DNA from 3 places in the Alkalilimnicola ehrlichii MLHE-1 genome. Region 2 is predicted to be linked to each of the others. Evidence: predicted binding sites of a transcription regulator. Region 2 holds the regulator's gene; each other region holds the start of a gene.
What was found. Region 2 encodes sigma-54, which starts transcription at its own class of promoters, with help from an activator protein. Its sites were predicted from a motif close to TGGCANGNTNCNTGCTT; they were not measured.
Positions count from the first base shown of each region.

Region 1: the regulator sigma-54 is predicted to act here: its motif matches at 1,743-1,759, upstream of MLG_RS08720 (nitrate- and nitrite sensing domain-containing protein).
Region 3: the regulator sigma-54 is predicted to act here: its motif matches at 2,771-2,787, upstream of MLG_RS05000 (flagellar basal body-associated FliL family protein).

Region 1 covers NC_008340.1:1,953,838-1,958,118, forward strand. Annotated here, with positions in the region: gene MLG_RS08715 (uroporphyrinogen-III synthase) at 1-334, shown strand, start outside; gene MLG_RS08720 (nitrate- and nitrite sensing domain-containing protein) at 373-1,668, opposite strand; gene MLG_RS08725 (COG3650 family protein) at 1,995-2,669, opposite strand; gene MLG_RS08730 (replication-associated recombination protein A) at 2,685-4,070, opposite strand; gene lolA (outer membrane lipoprotein chaperone LolA) at 4,067-4,281, opposite strand, start outside.
Region 2 covers NC_008340.1:2,531,131-2,535,411, forward strand. Annotated here, with positions in the region: gene lptC (LPS export ABC transporter periplasmic protein LptC) at 1-271, shown strand, start outside; gene lptA (lipopolysaccharide transport periplasmic protein LptA) at 258-785, shown strand; gene lptB (LPS export ABC transporter ATP-binding protein) at 782-1,507, shown strand; gene MLG_RS11300 (RNA polymerase factor sigma-54) at 1,660-3,165, shown strand; gene hpf (ribosome hibernation-promoting factor, HPF/YfiA family) at 3,190-3,531, shown strand; gene ptsN (PTS IIA-like nitrogen regulatory protein PtsN) at 3,592-4,062, shown strand; gene rapZ (RNase adapter RapZ) at 4,117-4,281, shown strand, end outside.
Region 3 covers NC_008340.1:1,108,662-1,112,942, forward strand. Annotated here, with positions in the region: gene MLG_RS04985 (ATP-binding cassette domain-containing protein) at 1-152, opposite strand, end outside; gene MLG_RS04990 (metal ABC transporter substrate-binding protein) at 159-1,037, opposite strand; gene MLG_RS04995 (TonB-dependent receptor) at 1,127-2,482, opposite strand; gene MLG_RS05000 (flagellar basal body-associated FliL family protein) at 2,830-3,315, shown strand; gene fliM (flagellar motor switch protein FliM) at 3,327-4,281, shown strand, end outside.

The sequences.
Region 1 (4,281 bases), 580 kb from region 2:
TGCCCACACCACCACCGTGGCGCCCTACGTCTACGCTGACGAGGCCGAGGACGACGAGGTCCGGCAACTGGTGGTCGCCCTGGGCGAAGGCCGACTGGATGCGCTGATCCTGACGAGCAGCCCGCAGGTACAGCGCCTGCTGCAGGTAGCCAAAGCAGGCAACCTGGAAGAGCTCCTGCGCGATGGCCTCCGGCAATGCACTGTGGCTGCCATCGGGCCGGTCGTGGCCCGAGCCCTGAGGGAGCGGGCACTGCCAGTGGACCTGATGCCGGAACACCGATGGTTCATGAAACCCCTGGTACAGGCACTGGCCAAGCACCTCGGCCCCGCCTAGCGCTCCGGACCCCATGCCGGGGCGCCACCGTGCGGGACTTACCGTCCCACCCCCTTGAACATATCCGCCAGATCAATGGTCGCCCGGGCCACATCGACCAACTTCTTGTTCTGAGTCATAGCCAGCTTACGCATGAACCGGTAAGCCTCATCCTCAGTCATGTCCCGGTGGGTCATAATCAGACCCTTGGCCTTCTCAATGGACTTGCGCTCCTCCAACGCAGCCTGGGCCTCCCGCAACTGCTCGCCCATCTCGTGCAGGCGGAGCGACTGGGACTGCACCAGATCGATCAGCGAGCGGCCCAAACGGGGGCTGGCGCAGCCGGCGTCGTAGGTTTCTTCCACCGGAGGTGCATCGGCGGGCGGGTCATAAAAGATGGCGAAAGACCCCGGCCCCGGCTGTTCAACCAGGGTGTCCAGCTCGATCCGGTGCTTGTCCAAATCCGCCCGGGCGTCCTCGAGTTTTCGTGCGCAGAGCTCAGTCAGGGCTACCTCCAGACGGTCCTCCACCTCCTTGATCGCATTGATCCGGGCAGTTGTCAGTTCGAACCAGTCATCGCAGAGCGATTGCTCGGCCTGCCCTTCCTGCACGGAGGCGAAGGCGATGCGCCGGAACCGCTCCAGCGTGGTCATGGCCTCGCGACTGATCGCCCCCCGCCACGCATCCAGAGAGCGCGAATCGGCGAACTCCATAAAGATCTGAAAGCAGCGCTCCTGGTGGTCTATCAATTGTTGTAGCCGTCCGGAAAGGGGCTCGTCGAACCCGCCACGGGCGAAGCCAGCAGCGCCCACAGCGCGCTCCTGCCCGGCCAACTCCTTACCCTGCATGAGATGAAACATGGCCACCAGTACGCGCGAGATATCCGGATCGGCGGCCGCATCAGCCGCCTCGAAGACCACAGCGAGCAGACCGCGCACCAGTTCACTGTAGCCCTCGATGATGGCCTCCGGGGACAGTTTCAGACCCCGGATTTCACGGCGCACGGCGCGCAGTTCATCGAGCCCGTGAAGGGCATAAGCGATCCGGGCGAACAGGCGAACGAACCCCGGGCTGCAGAGCCGTTGCGTGTCCAGCTCGGCGAGCCGCTCACGAAACGCTTGCTCCCTGTCTCGGGTTTCCTCTACCCGCCGCGCCAACCGTTCACCGGCCCGCTCGCCACGGGACGCCACATGGAGGTTGGACAGGCCCCGCTCCTGCTGGAGCGCATGCACCAAGTCACTGACCGCGGCCACCAGGCGGCCCATGTGTAGCAGATGATCCAGGCCCAGGATTTCACAACGTTTGGAGGCCAGCAGATAGTCGGCGACCTCCTGAGTGGCGCTGGTATTCGCCATAGTGCCCCTTGTCGTTCGTAGCCTGAGAAAATCACCCGACGGATCTGCCGCCAGGGCCTGATCTCAGTCAGCATGTGCAAATTCCAGGCCAATCAGAAAGGATGCACTATATCCATATTTATCTCTATTTTCCGGTTGTTACATACCTCCACCCTGAGCGCACCATCGCGCCGTGCGCGATAATGGTGCACCGCACCATAATACTGGTCATATTGCCCCGGTATAGCGCCCCGGCGAGGTAAGCAGCGCCTCAACTATCCCACCCTTCACCGCTTACGGCGGGAACCCGCGATGCCTCCCGGTGATTCGCGATTGGGGCACACGGGTCACTGACGCAGGAAACGCCCACACCCCGGATAGGTTCTGGTGTCCACGCGCAGTTCCACGGTGGCATTGAAGCGCTCGCCGCTCATGCTGTCGCGACAGGTGGCGCGCTGGATGTGCAGTTCCACCCGGTGGTCATCGGACTCAACCCGGAATGCCGTGCCACCGTCCGGGGTGATGAAGGGGCTGATCCGGTCGAAGGCCAGTTCCCGCTCCCCGTAGTCCAGGGTAAGCGTGAGTGCCGGCGTCTGGTTGTTGTTCACTTCGGCCATCCAGCCCGGCTCCTGGCCCACGGCCCAGAAGCCGGCCCCGCGAAGCTCCGCGGCCCGCCACGGGGGCAGGTGGTCAGTGGCCCGGCAGCGCAGCGGCTCGTCCCCGTCGAGCGTGAACCGGGCCTCGTCCATGCCTTTGACGTGGAACTCGTCGCCGTGGCGGTTCCGGTAACGGGCGCCGGATGCGGCCTCTTCCGCCGCCAGGCCGAGGGTGCCCATGCCGATGTGCAGAATCACGCCGTCCGCCTCGAACTCGGCGCGCACCCGGGTCTCACCGCACTGGTAGGCCTGATCCTGCCCAGTGGCAGGCATGTCATCCCCGCCACCGCCCTGGGCGGCGGCACAGCCGGCCAGGGCTACGACCAGGGGGGCGATCAGGGTCAGGGGGGCCCGAAGAACGGCCATGGTTGACGCCTCCCGTCAGTCCGGCCGTTTCAGGCCGGCGTCGCGGTCCATTTCATGCAGGCGTTCCAGGCGCTCGGCGATACGCGCCTCCAGCCCGCGCTCCGGCGGCCGGTAGTAGCGGCGCACGCCCATGGCCTCGGGGAAGTAGTTCTCACCGGCGGCGTAGGCATCCGGCTCGTCGTGGGCGTAGCGGTAGGCGCGGCCGTAGCCCAGCTCCTTCATCAATCGCGTGGGGGCATTGCGCAGGTGCACCGGGATCTCCTGGCTGCCCTGCTCGCGCGCGTCGCGCATGGCCGCGTTAAAGGCCGCATACACCGCGTTGCTCTTGGGCACGCTGGCCATGTAGACCACCGCCTGGGCCAGGGCCAGTTCGCCCTCCGGGCTGCCGAGGCGCTCGTAGGCCTCGACGCCATCCAGGGCCATCTGCAGGGCGCGCGGGTCGGCGTTGCCGATGTCCTCCGAGGCCATGCGGATCACCCGCCGACCGATGTAGAGCGGGTCGCAACCACCATCGAGCATGCGGCAGAACCAGTAGAGCGTGGCGTCGGGGTCAGAGCCGCGTACCGACTTGTGCAGGGCGGAGATCTGCTCGTAGAAGGCATCGCCGCCCTTGTCGAAGCGTCGGGTGCCACCGGCCACCGCCTCCCGGATGGCCGCCTCGTCCACGGTGTCCGACTCCGCTAGGTCGGCGGCGATCTCCAGGGTGGTCAGCGCCCGGCGGGCGTCGCCGTCGGCGGCCCGCACCACCAGCCGCAGGGCGTCGTCGGTAAGCCGCACCCGACCGCCATAACCGCGCTCCGGCTCCGCCAGGGCCTGGCGGACGATGCCCTCGATGGCGACCTCGTCCAGGGCCCGGAGCACGTAGACCCGGGCCCGCGACAGCAGGGCGTTGTTGAGCTCGAAGGAGGGGTTTTCGGTGGTGGCACCGATGAAGATGACCGTGCCGTCCTCCACCCAGGGCAGAAAGGCGTCCTGCTGCGCCTTGTTGAACCGGTGCACCTCGTCCACGAACAGCAGGGTGCGCCCCCCCGCGGCCCGCACCCGGGTGGCCTCCTCCATGGCCGCGCGGATGTCCTTGACCCCGGCCATGACCGCCGAGAGGGTGAGAAAACGTGCCTCGGCCGCCTCCGCCACCAGCCGCGCCAGGGTGGTCTTGCCAGTGCCGGGCGGCCCCCAGAGGATCATGCTGTGGGGCCGCCCGGCGCGGATGCCCTCGCGCAGCGATCGCCCCTCGCCCAGGATGTGGTCCTGACCGATGAACTCATCCAGGGTGCGCGGCCGCATGCGATCGGCCAACGGCCGGGCGGCCAGATCGGCACCCTCGCGCTCCGGCGCGTCGGCCCCGGGGCCCGCGCCGGCTGGCTCCGGATCCAACCCGGGCAACCCCTCCTGGTGGCTCAAAGCGTCCGCCCTCCTCCGGCCTCTATCACGTCTGCGCCCTCCGGTGGCTGGAATTCGAACCGGCCGGGATCGATCTCGACATCGCGTTCCAGCGCCTCCAGCCTGAGCACGGTGATCTGGCCCAGGCCGTCCTCCAACTCCAGCTCCACAGGCACCCCGTCCTCCAGCCGCAGCAGCACATGCTCGTAGTCCAGGGTGGCCTCGCGGGGTT
Region 2 (4,281 bases):
GCCCCGGGGCAGCGCGTGGGACCAAGGCCAGCGGGTCCTGCTGCACGAGGAGGTCCGGTTCTGGCGACCCGAGAGCGCCGTCAACCGGCCGCTGGAACTGGAGACCCGCGAGCTGTGGTTCTACCCCGGTGACGACCGGGTGGAGACAGAGGCGCACGCCGTGCTACGCCAGGACACCTCCTACACCGAGGGCGTGGGGGCCCGAGCTTGGCTGGACCAGCAAAGGATCGAATTGCAATCCGAGGTCAGAGGACACCATGAACTGCCATAACCGCGCCGCCACCTTGCTGGCCGGCCTGCTCTGTCTGCTGCTGGCCACCGGGGGGCAAGCCCGTACCCCCGACCGCGACCGGCCCATTGATCTGGAGGCCGACCGCGCCGAGATCGACAACGTCCGCGGCATCAGCACCTACACCGGCGCTGTCGTGTTGACCCAGGGCAGCCTGGTCATCACCGGCGATCGCATGGTTGTGCACACCCGCGACGTGGAGGGGCGCCGCGTTCTGGACCGGGTGGAGGTGGCGGGCGGCCCGGCCACCTACGAGCAACTGCCCCCGGGGCAAACCGACACGGTGCATGCCGAAGCCCCGCGCATGGAGTACCACAGTCGCGGGCCGCAGCGCCTGCACCTGTCCGGAGGGGCCGAACTCTGGCAGCGGGAGAACCGCATGTCCGGCGACGAGATCCGCGTCAATCTGGAGACCCAGGAGGCAGTGGTCGAGGGCCGGGAGGACCGGCGCACCCGCACCATCTTCTACCCGGCGGAGGAGCGGGACGAGGAATGAGCCGCCTGGAGGCCAAATCGCTGGTCAAGCGCTATCGCGGCCGCACCGTGGTCGAGGAGGCCTCACTCACCGTGGATGCCGGTGAGATCGTCGGCCTGCTGGGGCCCAACGGCGCCGGCAAGACCACCTGCTTCTACATGGTGGTGGGCCTGGTGCGGGCCGATGGCGGTCAGATCCTGCTCAACGGCGAGGACATCACTGCCCTGCCGATGCACGCCCGCGCCCGCAAGGGCATCGGCTACCTGCCCCAGGAGGCCTCGGTCTTTCGCAAGATGACCGTGGCCCAGAACATCATGGCCATCCTGGAGACCCGACCGGACCTGGACCGTCGGGCCCGAAGGGAGCAGCTACAACAACTCCTGGACGAATTCCATGTGCCGCACCTGGCAGACCAGTCCGGCATCAGCCTCTCCGGCGGCGAGCGCCGGCGGGTGGAGATCGCCCGGGCCCTGGCCGCCAACCCGCAGTTTATCCTGCTCGACGAGCCCTTCGCCGGCGTCGACCCCATCTCGGTGGTCGATATTCAGCACATCATCCGGCAGCTCACCGAGCGCGGCATCGGTGTACTGATCACCGATCACAACGTCCGTGAGACCCTGGGCATCGTGGAACGGGCCTACATCCTCAGCCAGGGCCGGGTCATCGCCCGCGGCAGCGCGGAGGAGGTCCTCGCCAACCAGGCGGTGCGCGAGGTCTACCTGGGCGAGCATTTTCGGCTATAGGCGCCATTCCGCTGTAAACTAGGGGCATCCAGACCCGCGTGACGGGTCGCTTCCGACGCCATCGGGCGGCGACGATTAAAGAGATCCATGACAAGACATCGCATTCACACTTCAAAAGAACCGGATGGGGGGCACCCCCTTTGGCAACGGTCATGAAACAATCGCTGCAACTTCGACTCGGGCAGCAACTCACTATGACGCCACAGCTGCAACAGGCCATCCGCCTGCTGCAGCTCTCCACCCTGGATCTGCAGATGGAGATCCAGCAGCAGCTCGAGTCCAACGTCATGCTGGAACTCGCCGAAGAGGACCAGCAGGAGACCGAACAGCGCACCGAAGAGGGCGAGACCCAGGACACGGAGGGCGAGCGCGGGGACGAGGCCAGCACCGAGGAGGCCACCGAGGCCGGGACCGCGGGCGAGGAGACCGCCGCCCAGGAGCAGGCCGACATCCCCGAGGACCTGCCGCTGGACTCCAATTGGGATGACATCTACGACGGCAGCACCCCCTGGAGCCAGCCGGACAGCGAGGACGAGGACCGCGACCCCTACGCCAACCGCTCCGGTGGCGGTGAAACCCTGCACGACCACCTGACCTGGCAGGCGGAGCTCACCCCCTTCACCGATCGGGACGCGGCCATCGCACAGGTCATCATCGACTCCGTGCGCGACGACGGCTACCTGGGCGCCGGCATCGAGGAGTTGATCTCCGCCCTGCCGGCGGAGTGGGCCGTGGAGCCCGATGAGGTCGAGGCGGTGCTCCGGCGCATCCAGCACTTCGACCCGGTGGGCGTGGCCGCCCGCGATCCGCGTGAGGCGCTGCTCATCCAGCTCGAGCAGCTGCCGCCGGACACCCCACTGCTGCCCGAGGCCCGGCGCCTGGTGGATCTGCACCTGGACATGCTGGTACAGCGCCAGTACGCCCAACTCTGTCGGCGCATGAAGCTCAATCAGGACCAGCTTCGCGAGGTCCTGGGCCTGATCCAGACCCTCGATCCGCGGCCGGGCTCGCAAATCGGTGGCGACGAGACCCAGTACGTGGTCCCCGACGTGGTGGTCCGGCGCAGCGACGGCCGCTGGCAGGTGGAGCTCAATCCCGCGACCGCCCCCCGGCTGCGGGTCAACAGCTATTACGCCAGCCTGATCAAACGCGCCGACAACAGCAGCGACAACACCACCCTGCGCAACCACCTGCAGGAGGCGCGCTGGTTCATCAAGAGCCTGCTTAGCCGCAACGACACCCTGCTCAAGGTCGCCCGCTGCATCGTCGAGCGCCAGCAGGGCTACTTCGACCACGGCGAAGAGGCCATGCAGCCGTTGGTCCTGCGCGAGGTGGCCGAGGCGGTGGACATGCACGAGTCCACCATCTCCCGGATCACCACCCGCAAGTACATGCACACCCCGCGGGGCACCCTGGAGTTCAAGTACTTCTTCTCCAGCCATGTGCAGACGGTGGACGGCGGCGAGTGCTCCGCCACCGCCATCCGTGCCCGCATCCGGCGTCTGATCGCCGATGAGAACCCCACCAAACCACTCAGTGACAGTCGTATTGCCAATATCCTCCAGGAGGAGGGCATAAACGTGGCAAGACGGACCGTAGCCAAGTATCGTGAGGCTATGGCCATCGCGTCCTCGTCAGAGCGCAAGCGACTGGCCTGAATCGCAACGTTGAAAGGAGGCGGCATGCAAATACAGATCACCGGTCACCACGTGGATGTCACGGATGCCCTGAAGGCCTATGTACGGGAGAAATTCCAGCGCCTGGAGCGCCATTTCGATAACGTGGTGGACAGCCACGTGATCCTCTCGGTGGAAAAACTCCGGCAGAAGGCCGAGGCCAATCTGCTGATCAGCGGCAACCGGCTGCACGCGGAGACCACCGACGAAGACATGTACGCCGCCATCGACGGCATGATCGACAAGCTTGACCGCCAATTGGTCAAGCACAAGGAGAAGGTCACCGACCACCACCGCCGCGAGGGGGCTGCTCAGAAGGCGGGAGCGGGCGCAGGGGCCGCGGAGTAGACACTCAACCATCGGCCGGTGACCGCCGTCGCGGTCACCGGCCCCGGGCTGAACGACACCATGAAAATCGCCGAACTCATCACTCCGGACCGCATCCGTTGCGACGCCGAGGTCAGCAGCAAGAAGCGCGTGCTGGAACAACTCAGCGACCTGCTGACTGCGGATGACACCACACTGGCCTCCACCCAGGTCTTCGACCGGCTGGTGGCGCGGGAACGGCTGGGCAGCACCGGCCTGGGCCACGGCGTTGCCCTGCCCCACGCCCGCATGGAGGGCATCGAGCAGGCGCGGGGTGCCATGATCCGCCTCGACCAGGGGGTGGACTTCGACGCCTTCGACCGGGAGCCGGTGGATCTGCTGTTTGCGCTGGTGGTCCCCGAGCACTTCACCGACGAGCATCTGCAGATCCTCGCCGACCTGGCGGAGATGTTCAGCGACAGCGGCCTGTGCGAACAGCTTCGCGCCACCACAGACCCCACACGCCTGCACCGGCTGCTATCGGAGTGGCAGGGCAGCGAAACGGCCGGCTAACACCGACCGCCCCGAGCGGCGGTCGGTGGGCGGAGCACCATCTTCATGAAGAGCATCCGGTTGATCATCATCAGCGGCCTGTCCGGGTCGGGGAAGAGCGTGGCCCTGCACACGCTCGAGGACCAGGGCTGGTACTGCATCGACAACCTGCCCATTGGGTTGCTCAGCGCCTTCGCCCGACACGTCAATGACACCTGCCCCGCCGGCGGCGGCCGCTAC
Region 3 (4,281 bases), 1.4 Mb from region 2:
GTCACCGCCTTAAGGACGGTGGATTTGCCGCAGCCGTTGGGGCCGGTCAGGCCAATGATCTCGCCGGCGCGTACCTGCAACGAAAAGGGGCCGACCACCGGGGTACGGTAGCCGGCCCGCAGGTTGCGGATGTCGAGTAAGGGAGTGTCCATGACGCCTTAGGGAACCATGGCCTCCACCCAGCGATCAATCAGCGCCAGGTAATCGTCCAGGTCACCGTTAACGGGGACCCCGGTGGGCAGCCCCTGGCTCGGCCAGCCAAGCTGCTCGGCCATAAAGTCCGGCCCGCGGCCGGGCTGGAACTCGGCCCGCAGGATGACGCCCTCGGTGCCCTCCAGCCGGCGCACCAGGTCGCGCAGGTGGGAGGCCGTGGGCTCCACGCCGGGCAGCGGCTCGACATAGCCGAGCCGTTCCACGCCCAGGCGCTCCAGCAGGTAGTCGGCGTCCTCGTGGTAGAGCAGCACGCCGGGACTCTGCGCCACGGTGGCCTCCCACTCCGGCAGGCGCGCCTCCACCGCCTCGGCGAAGCGCCGGGCATTGGCCTGATAGCTCTGGGCGTTGGCCTCGTCCAGCTCGCCCATGCGCTCGGCCAGCACCCCGGCCACGGTGGCCAGGCGCACCGGGTCCAGGTAGATGTGGGGGTTGCCCTCCGGGTGGACGTCGCCCTGGGCCCGGTCGGCGGCCACGCCGGTGCCGATGCGCTCCACCTGGGCGGCAGCCTCGAAGTAGCCGCTGCGCCCCGGACGGATGGCGGGATTGGCGGCGCCGTCGATGGCCGGCGGCAGCCAGCCGATCTCCAGCTCGGCCCCCACGGCGACCACCAGATCAGCCCGGCGCAGGTGGGTCATCATGTTCGGGCGCACGCTCAGGTAGTGGGCGTCGCGGTCCGGCGGGGCCAGGACGGTGACGTTGACGTGCTCGCCGCCGACGGTGCGGGCGAGCATGCCCATGTTGCTGGTGGTGGCCACCACGTTCATCCCGGCCTGGGCGAGACCGGCGAACAGCAACAGGGCGATTGCGAGTATCCAGCGGTGCATTCTGTGTCTCCTCGCCTTGAATGAGTGTCACGGTTTGACCGCCTGGCGGGCGTAAGGGCCCGGCAGGCGGTCAGGTTAGCCCGGTTCGATCAGAAGGGGTGTGCGCCGTGCACGCCCAGGCTCAGGTTGTACTGGAGCATGAAGGAGGCACCGCGATTGGTGTGGTCGTCCTCCTTGGCGAAGTCGTTGTAGTTGAGCTGAGCTCGCAGCGCGGAAAAGTGGGTCGGGCGCCACGTGGTGTTGAGCGTGTACCGGTAGCTGGCGTCGAAGTCCTCGAACTCACCGGCGCTGCGGTCCGGCACCAACGACTCGTTGGTCAGGCCCAGGGCCTCGAAGCGGGCGCCGACCTCCCAGCGCGGGGCGAACCCGTAGACGGCCTGGAGGTAGAGGCCGTCCTGGCGCCGGCGATCGGAGAAGCTGTCGGTGGTCTGCAGGCTGCCGTTGTTGACGCCCTGGAAGCTCTGACTCATGTAGTCGACGTCGATCTCACGCAGGAAGTACTCGCCCTGCAGTCGCAGGTTGCCGTGGCCGTAGGCACCACCGCTGTCGTACTTATAAACGGCGTCCACACCGGCGAACCAGGCATCACCGTCCCAGGATTCGTACCGGGTGCTGGAGTGCTGCTGCTCATTCTGGAAGGTGGTGGCGATCCCGTAGGAAAGCCCGAACTGGGCGGCGTGGTTGTAGCCGAGGTCCGGCGCAATCTTGAAGAAGCCGGTAAAGAGACGGGGTCCGGAGGCATCATCGAAGGGGTTGTCGTCCCGCCAGCGCTGCCGGGTGGGGTCCCCGGTGACGGGATCGGGGGTCACCGTCACTTCCTCTACCCGGCCCGAACCGATGTAGTTGGCGATCCCGCTGGTCTCACCCTGCAGGAGTTCGACGCCGAATCGGGTATAGACCGGAGTCGCTGGCACCCAGGAGAGCTGCACCCCCTTCTCCTGCAGGCCGTGGTCACCGAACAGGAACTCGTTGACCAGTGGACGGTCGACGAAGTCCCAGTCGTGCGGGTGCTGCTTGTTGATGTAGCCGATGTCGGACAGGAACTTACCGGCCTTCACCTGCAGGCCCGCCGGCAAATTCTGGGTGGTCAGATAGGCCTCTTCCACCTCGATGCCGGAGTCGCCCTCAATGGCCAGGATCACCATGGCGTCGAAGTAGTTGTCCACCGACGCGGAGAAGGCGATCTCCGTCTCGCGCAGGTTGAAGCCCTCGTCCAGGTCATGGTCGTGGCCGTGGCCGTGGCCGTGGCCGTGGCTGTGGCTGTGGCCACTGTCAAAGCCCGCCGGGGCGTCCCACTCACCGGTGAACTCGGAGTAGTACACCCCGTCCAGGATCACCGAGAGGGCCGGGTTGAACGCGGTGCCGGAATCGACTTGCTCCCGCGTGCCGCCCAGCGGCAGCGCCTGGGCCCGAAGCCCCGGCTGATCCAGCGGGTCCCGCTGCATCTGCGAGGTCACCTCTCCATCGCCAGTCCGGTCGGCCAGCACCCCTCCCGGTGCCAGCATGACCAACGTGGCGGCAACGGCCAGCGTCTTCTTGATCATGATTGTGTTGCTCCCCAATGCGTGTGACGTGATGCGGCCCACGAAGGGCGTCAGGTTGGCAGGTGTGAAATGCAATACTGTTGCATCAAGTGGTGCAATCTATTTGCAAGAAGGCCGGCTGTCAAGCGGGCAGGCTCTATACCTTTAGGGCTAATCCGTTACACTGGAGCTCGGCAAAAGCGCGCCATTTGGCACCGCTTTTGCTTCTCTCTTTCTGCGTCGGATTTCTGTCGGAGGGCGGACGGTCAATGGCAACAGCCACAAGCAAACAACAGGGGATGTCCAAGCTGGTGGTCATCCTGCTCATCGCGATTCTGGTCGTGCTTCTGGCCGTGGGAGGGGCAGTTGCCGCTTATCTGACGGGGATGATCGGCTCCGTCGGCAACGACGAGCCGCAGGTGGAACAGGCGCTGGACGAGCCCATCTACATCGAGCTGGACCCCGCACTGACCGTCAACTTCGAGCGCGGTGGCCGCATCAGTTACCTGCAGGCACGGGTGCAGCTCGAGACGCGGTACGCCTCGGTGGAAGAGGCGATCGACCGGCACATGCCGGTGATTCGCAATAATCTTCTCGACCTGTTTGCCGATCAGGACTACCAGGAGGTGAACACCCGCGCCGGCCGCGAGGCGTTGCGTCAGGCTGCCCTGGAGGAGGTCAATCAGGTGCTGGCCGAACGCGGTGTTGAGCAAAGGCTGGAGGCGGTCTACTTCACCCGCTTCGTCATGCAATAGGGGTAGGACCCATGGCCCAGGACATACTCAGCCAGGATGAAATCGACGCCCTGCTGCATGGCGTCGACGACGGTGCGGTGGATACCGAGGACGACGCCGAGCCTGGCGAGTTGCGCTCGTACAACTTCACCGCCGAGGAGCGGATCGTGCGTGGGCGGATGCCCACGCTGGAGATGATCAACGAGCGCTTCGCCCGGTTGTTCCGCATCGGGCTGTTCAACATGCTGCGCCGCACCCCGGAGGTGTCGGTGGTGGGTGTGGAGATGATGAAGTTCGGCGAGTACGTCCATACCCTGTTCGTGCCCACCAGCCTGAACCTGATGCGGGTGCATCCGTTGCGCGGCACCGGGTTGTTCATCATCGACCCCAAGCTGGTCTTCATCGTGGTGGACAACTTCTTCGGCGGCGACGGGCGGTTCTTCGTCAAGATCGAGGGGCGCGAGTTCACGCCCACCGAGCTGCGGGTCATCCGCATGCTTATCGATCAGGCCTTCGAGAACCTGGAGGAGGCCTGGAACCCGGTGATGAACGCCGAGTTCGAGTACATGCACTCGGAGGTCAACCCGCAGTTCGCCAATATCGTCAGCCCCAGCGAGGTGGTGGTGGTCAGCAAGTTCCATGTCGAGCTCGACGGCGGCGGCGGCGATATCCACGTGACGCTGCCCTACACCATGATCGAGCCGATCCGGGAGCTGCTCGATGCCGGCGTGCAGTCGGACCGCAACGAGGTGGACGAACGCTGGACCCGCTCCCTGCGCGAGGAGATGAAGTTTGCCGAGGTGGAGCTGTCCAGCGTGCTCACCGAGGTGGAGGTGAGCCTGCGCGATGTGATGAACATGAAGCCGGGCGACATCATCCCGGTGGAGTTGCCGGAGGCGGTGAAGGTGTATGCCGAGGACATGCCGGTCTTCCGCGGCCGCTACGGGGTACGTCACGGCAATACCGCCATCAAGATCACCGAGCGGA